4 regions of the Streptomyces sp. NPDC043867 genome follow, and region 2 is predicted to be linked to each of the others. Evidence: riboswitches for the same ligand, from Rfam matches in the RefSeq annotation. Region 2 holds a riboswitch; each other region holds the start of a gene.
What was found. A riboswitch is a leader RNA that binds a small molecule or an ion and turns the genes downstream of it on or off. The one in region 2 is predicted to bind cobalamin.

Region 1 (4,468 bases), on a different contig from region 2:
CTCGGTCGGGTAGAAGTTGATGTCGACGACCCGGTCGAGGAAGGTCACCGCCGTGCGGACGGTCTCGTCCAGCCGCTCCCAGTCGATGTCCCCGTCGACGACGAAGGCGCCGAGGTTGACCGAGCCGAGGTTGCAGACCGCGGTCTCCCCGTCGTTCGTGACCTCCAGGATCTCGGTGCACAGGTTCGAGGAGTGGACGGTGTGGCCCGGCTCCGCCGTCTGGTTGGCGGTGCGGTTGGCGGCGTCCTTGAACGTCATCCAGCCGTTGCCGGTCTGCGCCAGGGTGCGCATCATCCGGCCGTACAGGTCGCGGGCGGGGATCGTCTTCCTGGCCAGCCCCGCCTCCTCGGCCCTGCGGTACGCGGCGTCGAACTCCTCGCCCCACAGGTCGACCAGCTCGGGCACGTCGGACGGCGAGAACAGCGACCAGACGCCGTTCGCGTCGACCCGGCGCATGAACTCGTCGGGGATCCAGTGCGCGAGGTTGAGATTGTGCGTACGGCGGGCGTCCTCACCGGTGTTGTCGCGCAGCTCCAGGAACTCCTCGATGTCGGAGTGCCAGGTCTCCAGGTAGACCGCGGCCGCGCCCTTGCGCCGGCCGCCCTGGTTCACCGCGGCGACCGAGGCGTCCAGCGTCTTGAGGAACGGCACGATGCCGTTGGAGTGCCCGTTGGTGCCGCGGATCAGCGAACCGCGGGAGCGGATGCGGGAGTAGGACAGGCCGATGCCGCCGGCGTGCTTCGAGAGGCGGGCCACCTGGTGGTAGCGGTCGTAGAGGGAGTCCAGCTCGTCCAGCGGGGAGTCGAGGAGGTAGCAGGACGACATCTGCGGGTGCCGGGTGCCGGAGTTGAACAGCGTGGGGGAGGAGGGCAGGTAGTCGAGCCGGCTCATCAGACCGTAGAGCGCGGCCACTTCGTCGACGGCGCGGGAGGTGTCGTCCTCGGCGAGACCGGAGGCGACGCGCAGCATGAAGAACTGCGGGGTCTCGATCACGCGCCGGGTGATCGGGTGCCGGAGCAGGTAGCGGCTGTGCAGGGTGCGCAGGCCGAAGTAGCCGAAGCGGTCGTCGCCCGCGACGTCGACGAGCGTGTCGAGGCGTGCCGCGTGCAGGCGGACGAACTCGGCGGTGCGGTCCGCGATCAGTCCCTCCCGGTGCCCGACGGCGACCGAACCGGAGAAGGACGTGACGCCCTGCGACGCGGCCTCGGCGGCGATGCTGAACGTCAGCAGCCGCGCGGCCAGGCGTGAGTAGACCGGGTCCTCGGAGATGAGTCCCGCCGCGGCCTCGGTGGCCAGTTCGCGCAGCTCCGCCTCGTCCGCCCGCGCGGACCGGCCGCGCAGTGCGGCGGCGGCGACCCGGCCGGGGTCGGCGTCGGGGAGGTCGGCGGTGAGGTCGGTCAGGGTCCGCAGCAGCGCGGCACCGGGACCGTCCGGCTGGGCCGATGTCGCGGGCGGTGTCGCCGGATCGGCTGGCGCGATGGTCACGTGGGGCTCTCCCTCGCTCGGCACGGGGCCTTCGGGAGGGCAGCGGGGCACACGTCGTCCCGCACGGGTACGCGTGCGTCCACCGGCCCATTCCACGAGGCCCGGACGTCTGGGCACCCGGACCGGACGGACCGGGCGCACTGCCGGCAGGTCCTCGGACTGACCGTGTGCGCGAACGCGCACAAGTACACCGTTGCGGGACAGTTCCGGATTCGCACCGGATTCCCCTGCGGCGACAGCGAGCATGAGCATACATCTTGTGCCGGGCCGCCGAGGCGCCCCCACATGTTGTGTCGTGTCGGCTCCGGAGGGTGGCAGTCGGCGGGGAGGCCGCCGTCGGCACCGCCGCTGTCAGAGCGTCAGCTCGTACGTCAGCAGCAGGATGTCGTCGAGGTCCGGGACCGGGTTCCAGTCGCGTGCGGGGGCCCGGGTGAAACCGAGCCGCTCGTAGACGCGATGGGCGGCGCGCATGGTGCGCTGGGTGGAGAGCACGACGCGGAAACACCCCTCCGTGGTCCGTGCGCGGTCGATGCACGCCCGCACCAGGGCCTCGCCGGCGCCTCTTCCACGCGCCTCACGGGCGACCGCGAGCATGCGGATCTCGGCCTCGCCGGGGCCCGCGAGCTCGGCCAGGGCGCTGCCCGCCGACGGCACATGGGTCACGCCGCCGAGCACCGTGCCCTGCCGGTCGACGGCGACGAGGACCTCGGCCGCGGCGGCGCGCCGCGCGACGTCCCGCAGGTGCACCAGGTAGCCGTCGCTCTCCCCGAAGTCGAGCAGGCCGTCCCCGAGATACGCCTGCGCGGTGATCTCCCCGAGCGTCTCGTACTCCTCGGGCCTGGCCCGTCTGATGAGGATGTCCATGCGGCCGAGTCTGCCGGAAACGGACGACGACGGGCCGCCGGTTCTCCCCGGCGGCCCGTCGTCCGACGCGCGGGACTCAGTGGGCGGCGCCCGCCGTGGCCGTCGGGAGTTCCGTCCGGACACCCGGGTCCCCGGCGTCCGCCGTGTAGTCCGCGGGCGAGGTCTCGTCCACACCGTCGGGGGCCTTCGCCGCGCGCAGGACGAAGGTCAGCACCACCGTCACCACGACGTTCAGCACGAAGGCCGTCAGACCGATGTAGCCGATCTCCCCGATGCCGGGGATCTCCTTGGAGCTGCCGCCGAAGTGCTTCTGCGTCGGGGAGGCGACCCCGTACGCGGCGAGGGTGCCGTAGGTCATGCCGACCGCCCAGCCCGCGAGGAGCGCCCAGCGGTGGAACCAGCGGGTGAACAGGCCGCCGACGAGCGCCGGGAAGGTCTGCAGGATCCAGATGCCGCCCAGCAGCTGGAAGTTGATCGCGACGGTCTTGTCCATGGTGAGGACGAAGGCCAGCGCACCCACCTTCACCAGCAGCGAGACCAGCTTGGAGACCTGGGTCTCCTGCTTCGGTGTGGCGTCCGGCTTGATGAAGTCCTTGTAGATGTTGCGGGTGAAGAGGTTCGCCGCGGCGATCGACATGATCGCCGCCGGCACCAGCGCACCGATGCCGATGGCCGCGAAGGCCACACCCGCGAACCAGTCGGGGAACATCGTCTCGAAGAGCTGCGGGATCGCCAGCTGCCCGTTCTCCACCTTCACCCCGGCCGCGATCGCCATGAACCCGAGCAGGGCGAGCAGGCCGAGCATCAGCGAGTACAGCGGCAGGATCGTGGTGTTGCGCCGGATCACCTCACGGCTGCGGCTGGACAGCGTCGCGGTGATCGAGTGCGGGTACATGAACAGCGCCAGCGCCGAACCGAGGGCGAGCGTGGCGTACGTCCACTGCCCGGCCTCGGCGGGCACGATGCCGCCCGCGCCCGCGGCCGTGTACTTGTCGCCCGCCGCCTTGAAGATCTCGTCGAACCCGCCGAGCTTGATGGGGATGTAGATGATGGCCACCGCGATCACGATGTAGATCAGGGTGTCCTTCACGAACGCGATCAGGGCAGGCGCCCGCAGGCCCGACGAGTACGTGTACGCGGCCAGCACGCCGAACGCGATGAGCAGCGGCAGGTCCTTCACGAACCAGTTGGTGTTCTCACCGCCGCCGACGCCCATCACGTCCAGCACCGCCTGGATGCCCACGAGTTGCAGCGCGATGTAGGGCATCGTGGCGAGGATGCCGGTCACGGCCACCGCCAGCGACAGCCCCTTGCAGCCGAAGCGCCCGCGCACGAAGTCCGATGTCGTCACATAGCCGTGCTTGTGCGAGACCGACCACAGCCGCGGCAGGAACGTGAAGATCAGCGGGTAGACGAGGATGGTGTACGGCACGGCGAAGAAGCCGGCCGCGCCCGCGGCGTAGATCGCCGCGGGTACGGCGACGAAGGTGTACGCCGTGTAGAGGTCGCCGCCGAGCAGGAACCAGGTGACCCAGGTGCCGAACGACCGTCCGCCCAGGCCCCATTCGTCGAGGCTGTGCTCGACCTCGGCCTTGCGCCAGCGTGCGGCGAGGAAGCCCATGACCGTGACGGCCACGAAGAAGAAGATGAAGACGCCGAGGGCGACTCCGTTCACGCCGTCCTTCACTTCGACGCACCCCCGCCCCTGGGCGTACGGCCGCGCTGGTCACGCTGCCAGAGCTGGTACGCGGTCATCGTGAGCAGCGTGGAGATGAGCACCCACAGCATCTGGTACCAGTAGAAGAAGGGGATCCCGATGAACGTCGGGTCGGTCTTCGCGTACGAGCCGACCCAGAGCATCGCCACGAAGGGTGCGACGAGACAGAGGGCGATCACCACACGGACCGGTGTCACCACCGGTGGCTTCACTTCGGGCACATCTGACATTCGGCGGCTCCGTCCCCTCGCTGATCACCTGTGCAACGCGCAGGCAATCTAGGCGACGGTGTCACGCACACGGAACCCCCCGTCCGCATATCGGTCCCCACCGGCGGGTTCCCGGTGGGCAAACGCCCGGAGGGGGCCTTTTTGCGCACCTGTGAAGGCGCCCGCGTCGAGC
Region 2 (4,468 bases):
TGGACTTGCCGCTGCCGCTGGGACCCGCGAAGAGTGTCAGCGGCCCGAGCTCGAAGGCGGCGCCGCGGTGTCCCGCGAAGGCGGAGAGCCGGAGGCGCGTGATGCTCGGCCGGTCCGGCCGCGTGTGCGGGGCGCTCGGCGCGGGCGGCGCGCTCGGCCGGCCCGGCCGCGTGTGCGGGGCGCTCGGCGCGGGCGGCGCGCTCGGCCGGTCCGGCCGCGTGTGCGGGGCTCTCGGCGCGGGCGGCGCCGTCTCGGGAACACCCGGCGCCGCCACGGGCGCTGCGAGGATCCCGGGGGCCGCGGCACGCGGTTCGGGAACCCGTTCCCGCCTCTCCGGCTCGGCAGCGCGCTCCCATGTGTCCGGCTCCGCGCCGAGGGGCCGGTCCGGACATACGCCGGTGCCTGGGCGGGCCCCGACATCCGGGCGGGCCCCGACATCCGGGCGGGCCCCGGTGTCCGGACGCACCCCGACGCCCGGGCGAGCCCCGGTGCCAAGGCGCACCCCGGCATCCGGGCGGGCCTCGACATCCGTGTGGTGTCCGGCGGACGTGCGGTGTCCGGCATCCGTGCCGTGTCCGGCGGACGTCCGATGCTCAGCGGACGGCGCGGACGGCGCGGACGCCGGGGACGCGGGGGACGCCGGGGACGGTAAGGCCGGCAAGGGTGACGGGGCCGGCAGCGGCGGCAGAGGTGACGCGGTCATATCCGGACGGTAGGACTCCGCCGCCAGGCGAACCGTTCCGGCCGGGCGATCTTCCTTCGTTCGAGGGATCACGCCCGTTGATGGCGTCCCCGGGGACGCCGGCCACCCCGGGGACGTCACCCCCGGTCACAGCCCGGGGACCCCCGCGCTCTCCATCAGCCCCTGCACCTCGGTACCGGGCGGCGTCAGCAGGAACACGTTCCGGTCGACCCGGTGCATCCCGCTCGCCAGGCCGAAGACCACGCCCGTGCTGAAGTCCAGTACCCGCTTGGCGACATCGGTCTCCGCGCCCGTCAGGTCGAGCAGCACGGGGGTGCCGCCCATCAGTGTTTCGGCGACCTCACGGGCGTCCGCGAACACGTTGACCCGCAGGACCACGAAGCGGCGCCGCGCCTCGGTCGGGGCCTCGGGTATCGACCGGTGGCCGACGGCCGACGGCCACGCGTCCCGGCCGCGCAACGGAACGACCTGGGCGAGCCCTTCCCACTGTTCATCGGTGACGTCGTGGCTGTTCACTGGCCATCCCCGCCCTGGCTCGCCATGGTTGTCTGCACCAGGCAATTCTTACCCATGGTCACCCGTTCGGCCGAACAGCGACACGGTCCGCGACAGCTCTCCTTGCGGCACGGCTCGCGGAAGCACGTCCGGAATCAGGCGATACCCGTACCGCAGTGCGCCAGCAGCGCGGCGACCGGCCCGTCCGTCAGGCGGTACCGCACGACGCGTCCCTCCCGCTCGCCGACGACGACCTCGGCCGTCCGCAGCAGGCGCAACGCCTGCGACACGGCGGGGTCGTTCATGCCGGTCGCGATCGCCAGGTCGGACACCGCCAGGGGCCCGGCCCGGTGCAGCGCCAGCAGGAGCGCCAGCCTGCCGGGGTCGGCGAGCAGCGAGAAGCGGTCGGCCCAGGCGCGTACGGCCGCGGGCTCGCCGATGGCGGCGACGGCGTCGCAGACCCGGTGGCCGTCGATGGTGCGCCGGTCGGCACGGTCGGCGGGGACGAGATGCATGACGGCATTCTTCCAGGCGGCACTGTGATCTTCGATACCTGCGCAACTGTGCAGGCTTGCAGCGGTTGACGGGCGGCACCTAAGGTTGGCGGGCCGTGGTGTTCGGGAAGACCGGTGACAGCCTTTCAGGGGCTCAGTCCGGAGCGGCCCTCGCCACTGTGATCGGGGAGTTCCCGTCCCGTGCCGCTCCAGGGCGGCGCCACTGGCCGGACGGCCGGGAAGGCAGGGGCGAGCGCGTCGACCCTCCGCCACACCCGGCTTCGGCTCGTGCGGGAGGTACCCGCGAGCCAGGAGACCGGCCACGGCATCTCACGAAGTGATCCACGAGGTGCTGGAGCGTGACCGCATGACCCTGCCCACCGGGCCCGCCGCCTTCCGATGGCGACGCGAGGACACCGTCCGTACCGCCGGCCTGCTGGCGGTGATCGCCGCCCTGCACGTCGTCGCGTTCGGGGTGCTCTTCCTGCTGGTCGTGCCGGCGCACTACGAGGTCGGTTCCAAGGCGTTCGGCATCGGCCTCGGCGTCACCGCGTACACGCTCGGCATGCGGCACGCCTTCGACGCCGACCACATAGCGGCCATCGACAACACGACGCGCAAGCTGATGGCCGACGGCAAGCGGCCGGTGTCGGTGGGGTTCTGGTTCGCGCTCGGCCACTCCAGCGTGGTGGTCCTCCTCGCGGCGCTCATCGCGGGCGGCACCCAGCTGGCCGGGCGGATCATGAACGAGGGGTCGAGCACGCACCAGGTGCTCGGCGTCATGGGTACGACCGTCTCGGGCGTGTTCCTCTACCTCATCGCCGCGCTCAACCTCGTGGCCCTGCTGGGCATCCTGCGGGTCTTTCGCGCGATGCGGGCGGGGACGTACGACGAGAAGGAACTCGAAGGACACCTGGATTCACGGGGGTTCATGAACCGGATCCTCGGCCGCTTCACCAAGTCCATCAGCCGCCCGGGGCAGATGTTCCCGCTGGGCTTCCTCTTCGGCCTCGGCTTCGACACCGCGACGGAGGTGACGCTGATGGTGATGGCGGGCAGCGGCGCCGCGGCGGGGCTGCCCTGGTACGCGATCCTGTGCCTGCCGCTGCTGTTCGCCGCGGGCATGAGCCTGTTCGACACCCTCGACGGCACGTTCATGAACTTCGCCTACCAGTGGGCCTTCTCGAATCCCGTGCGCAAGGTGTTCTACAACCTCACCATCACCGGTCTGTCGATCGCGGTGGCGTTCCTGATCGGCACGATCGAACTGGTCGGCGTCCTGCACGACCGGCTCGACCTGCGGGACGCGGTCACGGGCTGGATCGCCGGTCTCGACCTAGACAACGTGGGCTTCATCATCGTCGGTCTGTTCGTGGTCGTGTGGGCCGCCGCGCTCGCCTACTGGCGGCTGGCCAGGGTCGAGCAGCGGTGGGCGGTGCGCCCGGCCGACGGAGGCTGACGCCGGGGACGAGGGCCAAGCCCTCCGGGGACACCCACCGAAATGACACTCAGTCCCCTCCCTCGCAGGCACTTAGTGTCATACGTGATCTCCGGTGCTAGTTTCCCCGCATGAGTGAGACTCCCCGCCGGAGCCCGTCGGCCGGGGCGGGCGCCCCGAAACCCCCGATGCGCGACGCGCTGGTCGCGGCGGCGTTCCGGCTGTTCCTCGAACGCGGCTACGAACAGACCACGGTCGACGACATCGTGTCGCTGGCCGGGGTGGGACGGCGGTCGTTCTTCCGGTACTTCCCGTCGAAGGAGGACGTGGTCTTCCCGGACCACGAGCGCTGCCTCGCCGAGATGACCGAGTTCCTGAACTCCGGCTCCGGTCCGGCGGACCCGGTCGAGCGGGTCTGCGACGCGGCCCGGCTCGTGCTGCGGATGTACGCCGAGAATCCGACGTTCTCGGTGCAGCGCTACCGGCTGACCAGGCGGGTGCCCGGACTGCGTGCGTACGAGCTCTCCGTGGTCTGGCGCTACGAACGTGCCCTCGCCGACCACCTGCGCACCCGCTTCGCGGGCCGGCGCGACGGAACCCTGGAGGCGGACGTGATCGCCGCGGCCGTGGTCGCGGCCCACAACAACGCGCTGCGGTCCTGGCTGCGGGCGGACGGCGAGGGGGACGCCGACGCCCGGGTGGACCGGGCACTGCGCTATGTGCGGCGCACCTTCGGGGCGGACGAACCGGGCACCCGCCGGGAGGGCGGGGACGTGGTGGTCGTCGTGGCCCGGCGCGGGGTCCCGATGTGGCGGGTGGTCCAGGAGATCGAGTCGGCCTGGACGGATTGAGGGTACGGAGTGCCTTTACGGCTGGCACTGAGTGCCATAACCTGTCGCTCGTGCACGGCGATCCGAGCACATCAGATTCCGGCCGAGCGCAGGGAGATGACATCGTGTTCCACCCGGGAATCGGGATCGCGGCGGACGTGCTGGACGCCGATGCGCCCCAGAACAACGCCACCGCCCCAGCGGAGAGCGGCGCCCCCATGTGGGCCGCGCGGAGCGAGGAACGTCTCGCCTTCCAGCGGTGCCGCTGGTGCGGGACCACCATGTTCCACCGGCTGCTCTGTCCGGTCTGCGCGTCGAGCGACCTGCACACCGAACACAGCCGGGGCGCGGGCATCGTGCGCCGCACGACCGTGGTCCGGCGCAACACCCCCGCCGCGCGCAACGTGTCCCTCATCGAGATGGCGGAGGGCTTCACCGTCCGCGGCCGCGTGAAGGGCCCGTTCATCGCGATCCACCCGGGCGGCCGCGTCCGCCTCACGGTCGCCGA
Region 3 (4,468 bases), on a different contig from region 2:
GCGGCTCAGCAGCGCGACCGTGCCGAAGAACGAGGCGAAGACGCCCCCGCGGTCGATGTCCCCGACCACGAGGACGGGCAGCCGCGCGTTGCGGGCGATGCCCATGTTCACGATGTCGGTACGGCGCAGGTTGATCTCGGCAGGACTGCCTGCCCCTTCACAGATCACCGCGTCATACGTGCCCCGCAACCGAGCCAGGCAGTCCAGCACGGTCCCGAGCAGTGCCTCCTGGCGGCCCCCGTGGTAGCCGCGCGCACTCATCTCGCCCACCGGCTTCCCCATGAGCACGACCTGGCTGCTGCGGTCGCTCCCAGGCTTGAGCAGCACCGGGTTCATCAGCGCGGTCGGCTCCACGCGGGCGGCCTGCGCCTGCATGGCCTGCGCCCGCCCGATCTCCGCCCCCTCGCGCGTGACGAACGAGTTGAGGGACATGTTCTGCGCCTTGAAGGGCGCCACCTTCACGCCCTGGCGCACCAGCCACCGGCAGATCCCGGCGGTCACCACGCTCTTGCCGGCGTCGGAGGTGGTGCCGGCGATCAGCAGTCCGCCGCTCATCGGGTACGCCCCTTCGTGAGTCCCTGCGTGAGCAGCCGCCCGGCGACGCACACGCCCAGCGCGAGCCCGCTCACCCGCCGGGACAGCCGTACGGCCCGCTCGATGTCGCCGACGGCCACGGCCCGCCCGGCGCCGTTCAGCACGGGCCGGTGCTCGACCCGCCCCCCGTACGAGAGGGTCCCGCCCAGCCGTACGCCCAGCGCCCCCGCGAAGGAGGCCTCCACGGGACCGGCGTTGGGGCTCGGGTGTCTGGCGGCGTCGGCACGCCAGGCGCGCACGGCACCGCGCGGATCACCGCCCGCGACGGCCGCGAGTACGGCGGTCAGCCGGGCCCCCGGCCAGCCGGCGACGTCGTCGAGCCGCGCGGAGGCCCACCCGTAGCGGCGGTACCTGCTGGACCTGTGCCCGACCATCGCGTCGAGCGTGTTCACGGCCCGGAAGGCGACGAGCCCGGGCACGCCGCCGACGGCGCCCCAGACCAGGGCGCCCACGACGGCGTCGGAGGTGTTCTCGGCGACGGACTCGACCACGGCCCGGGCGATCCCGTCGGCGTCCAGCGCCTGCGGATCCCGCCCGCACAGGTGGGGCAGCCGCTCGCGGGCGGCGTCGACGTCGCCGGCGGCCAGTGCACCGCCGATGGTCCCGGCCTCCCGGCCGAGGGAGGTGCCCCCGACGACGGCCCAGGTGGCGGCAGCGGTCAGCGCGACGGAGGCGGCGGGGGAGGTGCGCACACGGCGGCTCGCGAGGGCCGCGAGAGCGGCGGCGCCACCGGCGCAGACCGCGGTGTGCAGCGCGCCCCATCCGCGGTGGTCGCGCCACAGCACCCGTTCCACGGCGCCCGCGGCCCGCCCGAACGCGGCGACCGGGTGCCCGCGGCGGGGATCGCCGAGGAGCAGGTCGCCGAGGAGGCCGGCGGTGGCGCCGTACGCGAAGACGCGATCGGCACGCACGGGCTCAGCCCGCCGTGGGGTGCGGCAGCACCCTCGTACTCGTCAGGACCCGCAACGGGCAGCCGCGCATGGCGATATGTCCTCACTCAGGGTGTCCGCGCCCTGGTTCGAAGAGACCGGCGGTGAGAGTTCCTGGCTCCCGGGGGCGTTCTTCCCCGGTGACAGTGGCGGGACCGCGCCGGATTCGCACCGGCTTCCTCTCCTGCCGCCGTAGTTGGCTCCGGCAGTCCACCACGGGGTCAGAACAGCCGTCAACTTGCTGTTGACCTGCGAAGGGAGAGTGTGCGAAGCCCCACACGCAGGTGGGGTGCGGGACGGTGTTCCGTCCCGCACCCCACGTGAAGTGATGCCGCGTTGTTCGGTTTTTGTCGGGTTTCAGCCCGGTCGTCAGGCGACGATCAGGTAGATGCCGTACGCCACGGCCGCCGCGCACGCGGCGAAGCAGGCGTACGCGCCGGTCACCGCGAGGGCGGCGGAACCGCCCCGGGTGGCCCCGGACTCGCGCTTGGAGAGGCCGACGATGCCGAGGGTGAAGAGGCCGACGAGGGCCACGGTGACCACGAGGCTGGCTCCGAAGACGGAGCCGAGGGCTGCCCAGTCGATGTTCATGCTGTTCGTTCCTTAGACCGTGGCCGGGCGGGTGGGCTCGGTGGTGGTGCCGGCGTCCGGGGCCGGGATGGTGGCCGTCAGACCGAGGTCGGCCGTGGCGACCGGGCCGGCCGGCGGCGGGGTGACCGCGGCGATCGCGGCGGTCACGACGCCCGCGGGCTCGGCCTGGCCGTCGTTGACGTTGGCCATGGTGACCGGCTGGCGGCGCGAGAGCGTCCAGATGACACCGGCGCCGGCCACGAGCAGCACGCCCGTGGTGACGATGCCCCAGGTGCCCTGCTGGGTGAGGAACTCGGCACCGGCGCCGACGAGGCCGGCGGCCGGCAGGGTCAGGCCCCACGCGATGAACATGCGGCTCGCGGTCGACCAGCGGACGACCCCGCCCTTGCGGCCGAGGCCCGAGCCCATGACGGCGCCGGAGCAGGACTGCGTGGTGGAGAGCGAGAAGCCCAGGTGCGAGGAGGCGAGGATGACCGTGGCGGCGCTGGTCTGGGCGGCGAAGCCCTGCGGCGGCGCGAGGTCGGTGAGGCCCTTGCCCATGGTGCGGATGATGCGCCAGCCGCCCAGGTAGGTACCGAGCGCGATGGCCATGCCGGCCGCGACGATGACCCAGGTGGGAGGGTTGGAGCCCGGCGCGAGGACACCGCCGGTGACCAGGGCGAGGGTGATGATGCCCATGGTCTTCTGCGCGTCGTTCGTGCCGTGGGCAAGCGACACCAGGCCCGCGGAGGCGATCTGGCCTGCGCGGTACCCCTTGGCGGTCGCCTTCTCGTCGGCGCGGTTGCCGATCCGGTACGTCAGGCGCGTGGCCAGCATCGCGGCCAGTCCGGCGACGACCGGCGCGGCGACCGCGGGGATGAGCACCTTGGTGACGACGGTCGAGCCGTTCACCGACGACCAGCCGGCCGACATGACCGCGGCGCCGATGAGGCCGCCGAAGAGTGCGTGAGAGGAGCTGGAGGGCAGACCCAGGAGCCAGGTCAGCAGATTCCACAGGATGGCGCCGACGAGGGCCGCGAAGATGACCTCCGTACGGATGCCCTCCTCGTTGATGATGCCGCCGGAGATGGTCTTGGCGACCTCCACGGAGAGGAAGGCGCCGACGAGGTTCAGCGCGGCGGACATCGCCACCGCCGTCTTGGGCTTCAGAGCGCCGGTCGAGATGGTCGTCGCCATCGCGTTGGCAGTGTCGTGGAAACCGTTCGTGAAATCGAACACGAGAGCGGTGACGATCACGATCCCGAGGAGAAGCGTGATGTGTTCCATTTACCCAGGCTTCTGTTGGACGTCAGTGGCAATTGGAACGTAGGCAACCAGGGTGAACGGAAGATGAACTGGGGCGGGCAAGGTGGTGACCCGATCGGCGTGGCGCCCCTCCGCTTGTGTGGAATCGGCACCCAAGGCGTCACGCGGCAGGCGGAATCCTGGGCCCCCTGGCCCCGCGCGAGGTGTCGCAGCCCGCGCGGGGGCCCGTCGAGGAGATTCTGGTCACTCGGGCGGCGACGACGCTCGTCCTCGCCGCCGGACAGGACGCCCGCCCTGGGAGGATCGCGCCATGGCTGAGCAGCGGCGGGACGCACGGGACGACCGGTCCGGACGGGAAGGGCCCCGGGACGCGGGGGAGCGGCACGCGCCTGACCCCGAGGAGCGGCTGGCGGAGGCCTGGCGCGAACTCGTCGCGACGGCCCGCCGCGCGGTGGCCGACGGGCTGGTCGTCGGCACGTCGGGCAATGTCTCGGTGCGCGTCGGGGACACCGTGCTCGTCACGCCCACGGGGGTGCCGTACGAGCGGCTGACACCCGCCGACCTCGTCGGAGTCGACCTCGACGGCCGCCAGGTGCGCGGGTCGCTGCTGCCGACGAGCGAGCTGCCCATGCACCTCGCGATCTACCGCACCACCGACGCGCGTGCCGTCGTGCACACGCATGCCGTCCACGCGACGGCCGTCTCGACGCTCGTCCGCGAGCTGCCGCTGATCCACTACGTGTCCGGCACGCTCGGCGGACAGGTCCGGGTCGCCCCGTACGCGACGTACGGCACCGAGCGGCTGGCCGAGTACATGCTCCGGGCCCTCGTCGACCGCTCCGCCTGCCTCCTGCAGAACCACGGCACGATCGCCTACGGCACCACGCTCGCCCAGGCCTACGACCGCACCGCCCAGCTGGAGTGGATGTGCCGCGTCTGGCTGACGGCCTCGTCCGTCCCCGGCCTCACCCCCACCCTCCTGACCCCCGCACAGGCCGCGGAGGCGACGGCCCACCTGTCCCACTACGGCCAGCCGGAGTAACCCGCCGCGACGGCGTTCGGCCGGGCCGGACGTACCCGGCGGTGCCGAGCCACCCCCGCCCAGGGAG
Region 4 (4,468 bases), on a different contig from region 2:
CAGGCGTACGCGTCCCGGCGCGCCTCGGAGCCGTACACCTTGACGGCGGAGGCGTCCTGGGGAGTGAGCGTGCCTTCCTGGACGGCGTTCACCATCTGCCAGTTGAGGAGTTTCATCGCGTCGAGCCTGGTGTGGATCTGCGCGAGGCGCCGGCGCACCCAGGGGAGGTCGACGACGCGGCGGCCGTCGGCGAGTTCGGTCTTCATCGCCCAGCGCTGCACGTCGTGCAGGGCACGGATCGCCATGGTCCCGTGAGCGGCGAGCGTGACCCGCTCGTGGTTGAGCTGGTTGGTGATCAGCCGCCAGCCCTTGTTCTCCTCGCCGACCCGGCGGGAGGCGGGGACGCGGATGTTCTCGTAGTAGCTCGCCGTGGTGTCGTGCGAGGCGAGGGTGTTGATGAGGGTGCAGGAGTAGCCGGGGTCGGACGTCGGCACGAGCAGCATGGTGATGCCCTTGTGCGGCGGCGCGTCCGGGTCGGTGCGTACGGCGAGCCAGATCCAGTCGGCGGTGTCGCCGTTGGTCGTCCAGATCTTCTGGCCGTCCACGGTGTAGTGGCCGGTGGTCTCGTCCCCCTCCCGTACGGCTCTCGTCCTGAGCGCGGCGAGGTCCGTGCCCGCGTCGGGCTCGCTGTAGCCGATGGCGAAGTCGATCTCCCCGGAGAGGATCTTCGGCAGGAAGTACGTCTTCTGCTCGTCCGTGCCGAACCGCATGAGGGTCGGGCCGACCGTGTTCAGCGCCATCAACGGCAGGGGGGCGCCCGCCTGGGCCGCCTCGTCGAAGAAGATGAACTGCTCCATGGGGCTCAGCCCGCGTCCGCCGTACTCCTTCGGCCAGCCCACGCCGAGCCAGCCGTCCGCGCCGAGCCTGCGGATGGTCTCGCGGTAGAAGCGCTTCCGCGTCGCCGGTTCGCCGTGGCGCGCGTAGGCGTTGTCCGGTACCAACCGGGCGAAGTAGTCACGCAGTTCGGTCCGCAACCGCTGCTGCTCGGGCGTGTATTGGAGATGCACGGCGCCTCCCGGCTCCCAGTGGATCGACGGGTCCCACCCGGACTTGACGGCGCACACAGTAGAACGCGTTCCAGAAATTGGGAATGCCGAGGACGCGTCGGAGAACCCGCGGCCGCCCACACCCCCGGCGCTGCCCCGAACCCGCGGCCCGCTCACACCCCCGGCACTGCCGTCGCCCTACGGCAGATGCCCTGGACGACCCGCCGGACGTAGCATGCGGGGAGACCCCGAAACCGGCTGGCCCGCCGGTTTTCCCGGAAGTGCAGGAAACGGCCCGAACACGAACCTGGACCGGCGCACCATGAAGACCGACAGACACGAAGCGGAGGACGGACCGTCGGCCCCCTCCGCCAGACCGGCGCTGAATCGTGCCCGCATCGCCGCGGCGGCGCTGGCGCTGATCGACGTGAACGGGCTGCGCGCCTTCTCGATGCGCAAGCTCGGCGCGGGACTCGGTGTGGACCCGATGACCGCGTACCGCTACTTCGAGGACCAGGACGCGCTCTTCGACGGCGTCGCCGAACTCCTCCTGGAGGAGGTGGACTTCGACTCGCTGCCCTGGGGCGGCTCCTGGCGGGCGGTGGCCGAGCAGTACTGTCGGCGGCTGCGGCGCACGCTGCTCGCCCATCCGCACGCCGTCGCCGTGTTCGCGACGCATCCCGTGCGCTCGCCCGCCGCGACGGACGCCTGCGCGCGGCTCGTCGACCATGCCGGCGCCGCGGGCTTCGGGCCCGCCCGGGCGGGCCGCATCGCCCGCTGTCTGCGGGAGTTCACCGTGGGACACGCGCTGAGCCTGGCCGTGCTGCGCCCCGGCGCGGAGGACTGCGCGGGCGACCCCGCCGAGCAGTTCGACACCGGGCTCACCGCGATGCTGGACGGCTTCGAACGCCTCGCCCGGCCCTCGCGCGCGAAGGCCCCGGGGGCCGCGGACGGCTCCGCCCGGCCGGGCTGACGCCGGGCACGAGAAGGCGGGCCCCGGCCGGGGCCCGCCGTGATCTGCGCACGCTCAGGGAGCGACCGGTGCCGCGGTCACCGGCTTCTCCTCCCTGCCCTGAACCGGGGCGGTCCCGGGCACCGCCAGCCGCTGGGCCAGTGCGCCGAAGACGAGCCCGAAGGAGGTCCACAGCGTCAGCTGGATCGCCAGTGCCGCGAGCCGGAACTGCCACAGCAGGGTGCCCGAGAAGTCCCTCGGCACCTCGTCGACCGCGGGGAGGAACGCGTACGCCAGGCCGACGGCGACGACGAAGAACGCCCCGGCGGCCAGCGTGGCGTTCCAGTTGCCCAGCCGTGGTGCGAGGCGCTTGCCCAGGATCACGGTCGCGACGGCGAGCAGCACGCTGAGCACGACCATGAGGAAGTACAGCGTCGTCCGCTTGCCGATGGTGTCGGCGTCACCGACGGACGGCGGGTTGGCCGGGTACTTGAGGAACGGCACGACGTAGACCGCGACCAGGCCCGCCGTCGACAGCAGCAGCGCACTCGCCCGGGGCCCGAAGCGGCCGATCCGTCCGAGGGCGAAGCAGTACGCGAGGGCGGCGATGCCACCGAAGGCGATGCCGTAGACGAGGACGCCGGTGGCCAGACCCCCGGTGGACTGCATGGTGCGGGTCACCGTCTCCACGCCGTGTTCGTGGTGGTGCGCGTGGGATTCCTCGTAGGCGATCGCGGCGTCCACGCGGGACTCACCGAGGAAGTACGCGACGGTGAGGGCGAGCAGGCCGGCGGCGAGACCCGCCAGCATGCCGCGCACCAGGAGTTTTCCGACTGTTGCTGAGTTCATCGACTCGTACGCTTCCTCGTCGCCGTCAGTGGCAGGGGAAGCCGAGCAGATGGCGGGCGTCGTGCACCCACTCGTGCACGTTCTCGCCGGAGACGAGCGCGGTGGCGCCCTGTTCGGCGCCGACGAAGTAGAGCAGGACCAGCATCAGGATGCCGAAGAAGACCGCCCAGGGAGCGATCGCGCCGATCGGCAGCTTGGCGGGAACGGCGGTGGGGGTGGCGGTCGGCTGAGCGACGGACTGCGCCATGTGGCAGGACCTCCTGGGGAACTCGCGTCCCATCGTGGTGGTGCACAGGACGACGGCTGCGGGTCTGACTTGCCCTGCCTTCACCACCCCTGGCGGGCGCGGCTCTTGCGGGGATTACAGTGGCGCGACCGTGCCGGATTCTCACCGGGCTTCCGCCGTACCGTCGTCAATATCGTCGAGACCGTACCGCGAAGCGGAGGCCGGGCCAAGGGCGCACGGGAGGCACAGCGTGCGCCCCGCGGCTCAGGACCACGGCCAACTCCCGCTCTGCGCACGGCGTTCGGCCGCGGGCGCGGCGGCATTTCGATCACGAGAGCGGATCCATGACGACCCGAGTGACCTTGATCTCAGCAGCGTCGAGCGCGGCGCTCCGCGAGGCCCGCTTCGACGACGGCTGTCCCGCGGACGCCCGCGGACTGCGGCTCGCCCGGGCTGCCGCGGGCACGTTCACGGCCGCGGGCGAGCGGTGGGTCTCCCCCAGCGTGCGTTGCCGGGACACCGCCGGCGCGCTCGGTCTTGACGCGGTCGAGGTGGCGCAGCTCGCCGGACTCGACGTGGGCCGCTGGCGCGGCGCGACGCTGGACGAGGTGGGCGCGGAGGAACCGGACGCGGTGGCGCGATGGCTGGCGGACCCGGGGTCCGCTCCGCACGGCGGGGAGTCGGTGCGGGACTTCTGCGACCGGGTCGCCCGTTGGCTGGACAGGGCCGCGGAGCACGCGGGGCGTGTCGTCGCCGTGGTGGAGCCGGAGGTCGTACGGGCCGCGCTGGTACGGGCTCTCGGGGCGCCAGAGTCCGCGTTCTGGCGGATCGACGTACCGCCGCTGACCGTCACGGAGCTCAGCGGGCGCTCGAACCGCTGGAACGTGCGCGCCGGACGCCCGCTGCCGGGCCGGGACGGCTTTGCCCCGGGCCTGCTCCAGCAGCCCCAGCCCCACAAAGACCCGGAACCGGGCATCGCCGACCGGGAAACACACCGGCGTGACGCGGACCGAGACCAGCACCGGTGCGGCGCGGACCGGCACCCGCGCCCACGTGACGCGGACTGAGACCCGCAACGATGTGGTGCCCGGCAGGCCGCCGGTACCGTCGGCGCCCGGGCCGCCCAGCGTGCCCGCGGGTGCCGGCGGCGTGCCGGCCCGCCCCCTCAGCGGAGGGTGGCCATGAAGTCCATGCAGGCCTGGGCGCACTCACGGCAGGCCTTCGCACTGCCCTGCGCACCGGGGTGGTCGTCGAAGACGTCGGCGCACTCCAGGCAGACGTCCCGGCACCACTCCAGCTGGACGCGTATGCCCGCCTCGTCCAGGCCCGACTGCTCGTACAGCATGCGGCACGTCGCGTCGCACACCTCCGCGCACATGACGCCCCTGCGGCGTACCAGTTCCTGCTCCTTCGGCCCGTCCGGGTCCACGAGGCTCGCACGCAGAGCACACGCCC

Region 1: it holds a riboswitch for cobalamin, as region 2 does, so the genes downstream of both, AC069T_RS18255 (ribonucleoside-diphosphate reductase subunit alpha) here and nicT (Nickel transporter NicT) in region 2, are expected to answer to the same signal.
Region 3: it holds a riboswitch for cobalamin, as region 2 does, so the genes downstream of both, AC069T_RS22930 (cobalamin biosynthesis protein) here and nicT (Nickel transporter NicT) in region 2, are expected to answer to the same signal.
Region 4: it holds a riboswitch for cobalamin, as region 2 does, so the genes downstream of both, AC069T_RS02215 (CbtB domain-containing protein) here and nicT (Nickel transporter NicT) in region 2, are expected to answer to the same signal.

The regions. Positions count from the first base shown of each region.
Region 1 is NZ_JBWKDS010000016.1:135,829-140,296, forward strand. Features, by position in the region: gene AC069T_RS18255 (ribonucleoside-diphosphate reductase subunit alpha) at 1-1,485, opposite strand, end outside; cobalamin riboswitch at 1,614-1,772, opposite strand; gene AC069T_RS18260 (GNAT family N-acetyltransferase) at 1,837-2,349, opposite strand; gene mctP (monocarboxylate uptake permease MctP) at 2,426-4,036, opposite strand; gene AC069T_RS18270 (DUF3311 domain-containing protein) at 4,033-4,296, opposite strand.
Region 2 is NZ_JBWKDS010000006.1:55,822-60,289, forward strand. Features, by position in the region: gene AC069T_RS07945 (AAA family ATPase) at 1-103, opposite strand, end outside; gene AC069T_RS07950 (cell division protein SepF) at 830-1,219, opposite strand; gene AC069T_RS07955 (ArsR/SmtB family transcription factor) at 1,354-1,713, opposite strand; cobalamin riboswitch at 1,793-2,031, shown strand; gene nicT (Nickel transporter NicT) at 2,060-3,151, shown strand; gene AC069T_RS07965 (TetR family transcriptional regulator) at 3,319-3,981, shown strand; gene AC069T_RS07970 (Zn-ribbon domain-containing OB-fold protein) at 4,179-4,468, shown strand, end outside.
Region 3 is NZ_JBWKDS010000023.1:80,910-85,377, forward strand. Features, by position in the region: gene AC069T_RS22925 (cobyric acid synthase) at 1-555, opposite strand, end outside; gene AC069T_RS22930 (cobalamin biosynthesis protein) at 552-1,505, opposite strand; cobalamin riboswitch at 1,613-1,753, opposite strand; gene AC069T_RS22935 (hypothetical protein) at 1,893-2,114, opposite strand; gene AC069T_RS22940 (inorganic phosphate transporter) at 2,127-3,380, opposite strand; gene AC069T_RS22945 (class II aldolase/adducin family protein) at 3,670-4,401, shown strand.
Region 4 is NZ_JBWKDS010000002.1:54,195-58,662, forward strand. Features, by position in the region: gene AC069T_RS02200 (acyl-CoA dehydrogenase family protein) at 1-1,007, opposite strand, end outside; gene AC069T_RS02205 (TetR/AcrR family transcriptional regulator) at 1,309-1,959, shown strand; gene AC069T_RS02210 (CbtA family protein) at 2,014-2,787, opposite strand; gene AC069T_RS02215 (CbtB domain-containing protein) at 2,813-3,034, opposite strand; cobalamin riboswitch at 3,072-3,232, opposite strand; gene AC069T_RS02220 (histidine phosphatase family protein) at 3,358-4,080, shown strand; gene AC069T_RS02225 (four-helix bundle copper-binding protein) at 4,179-4,468, opposite strand, start outside.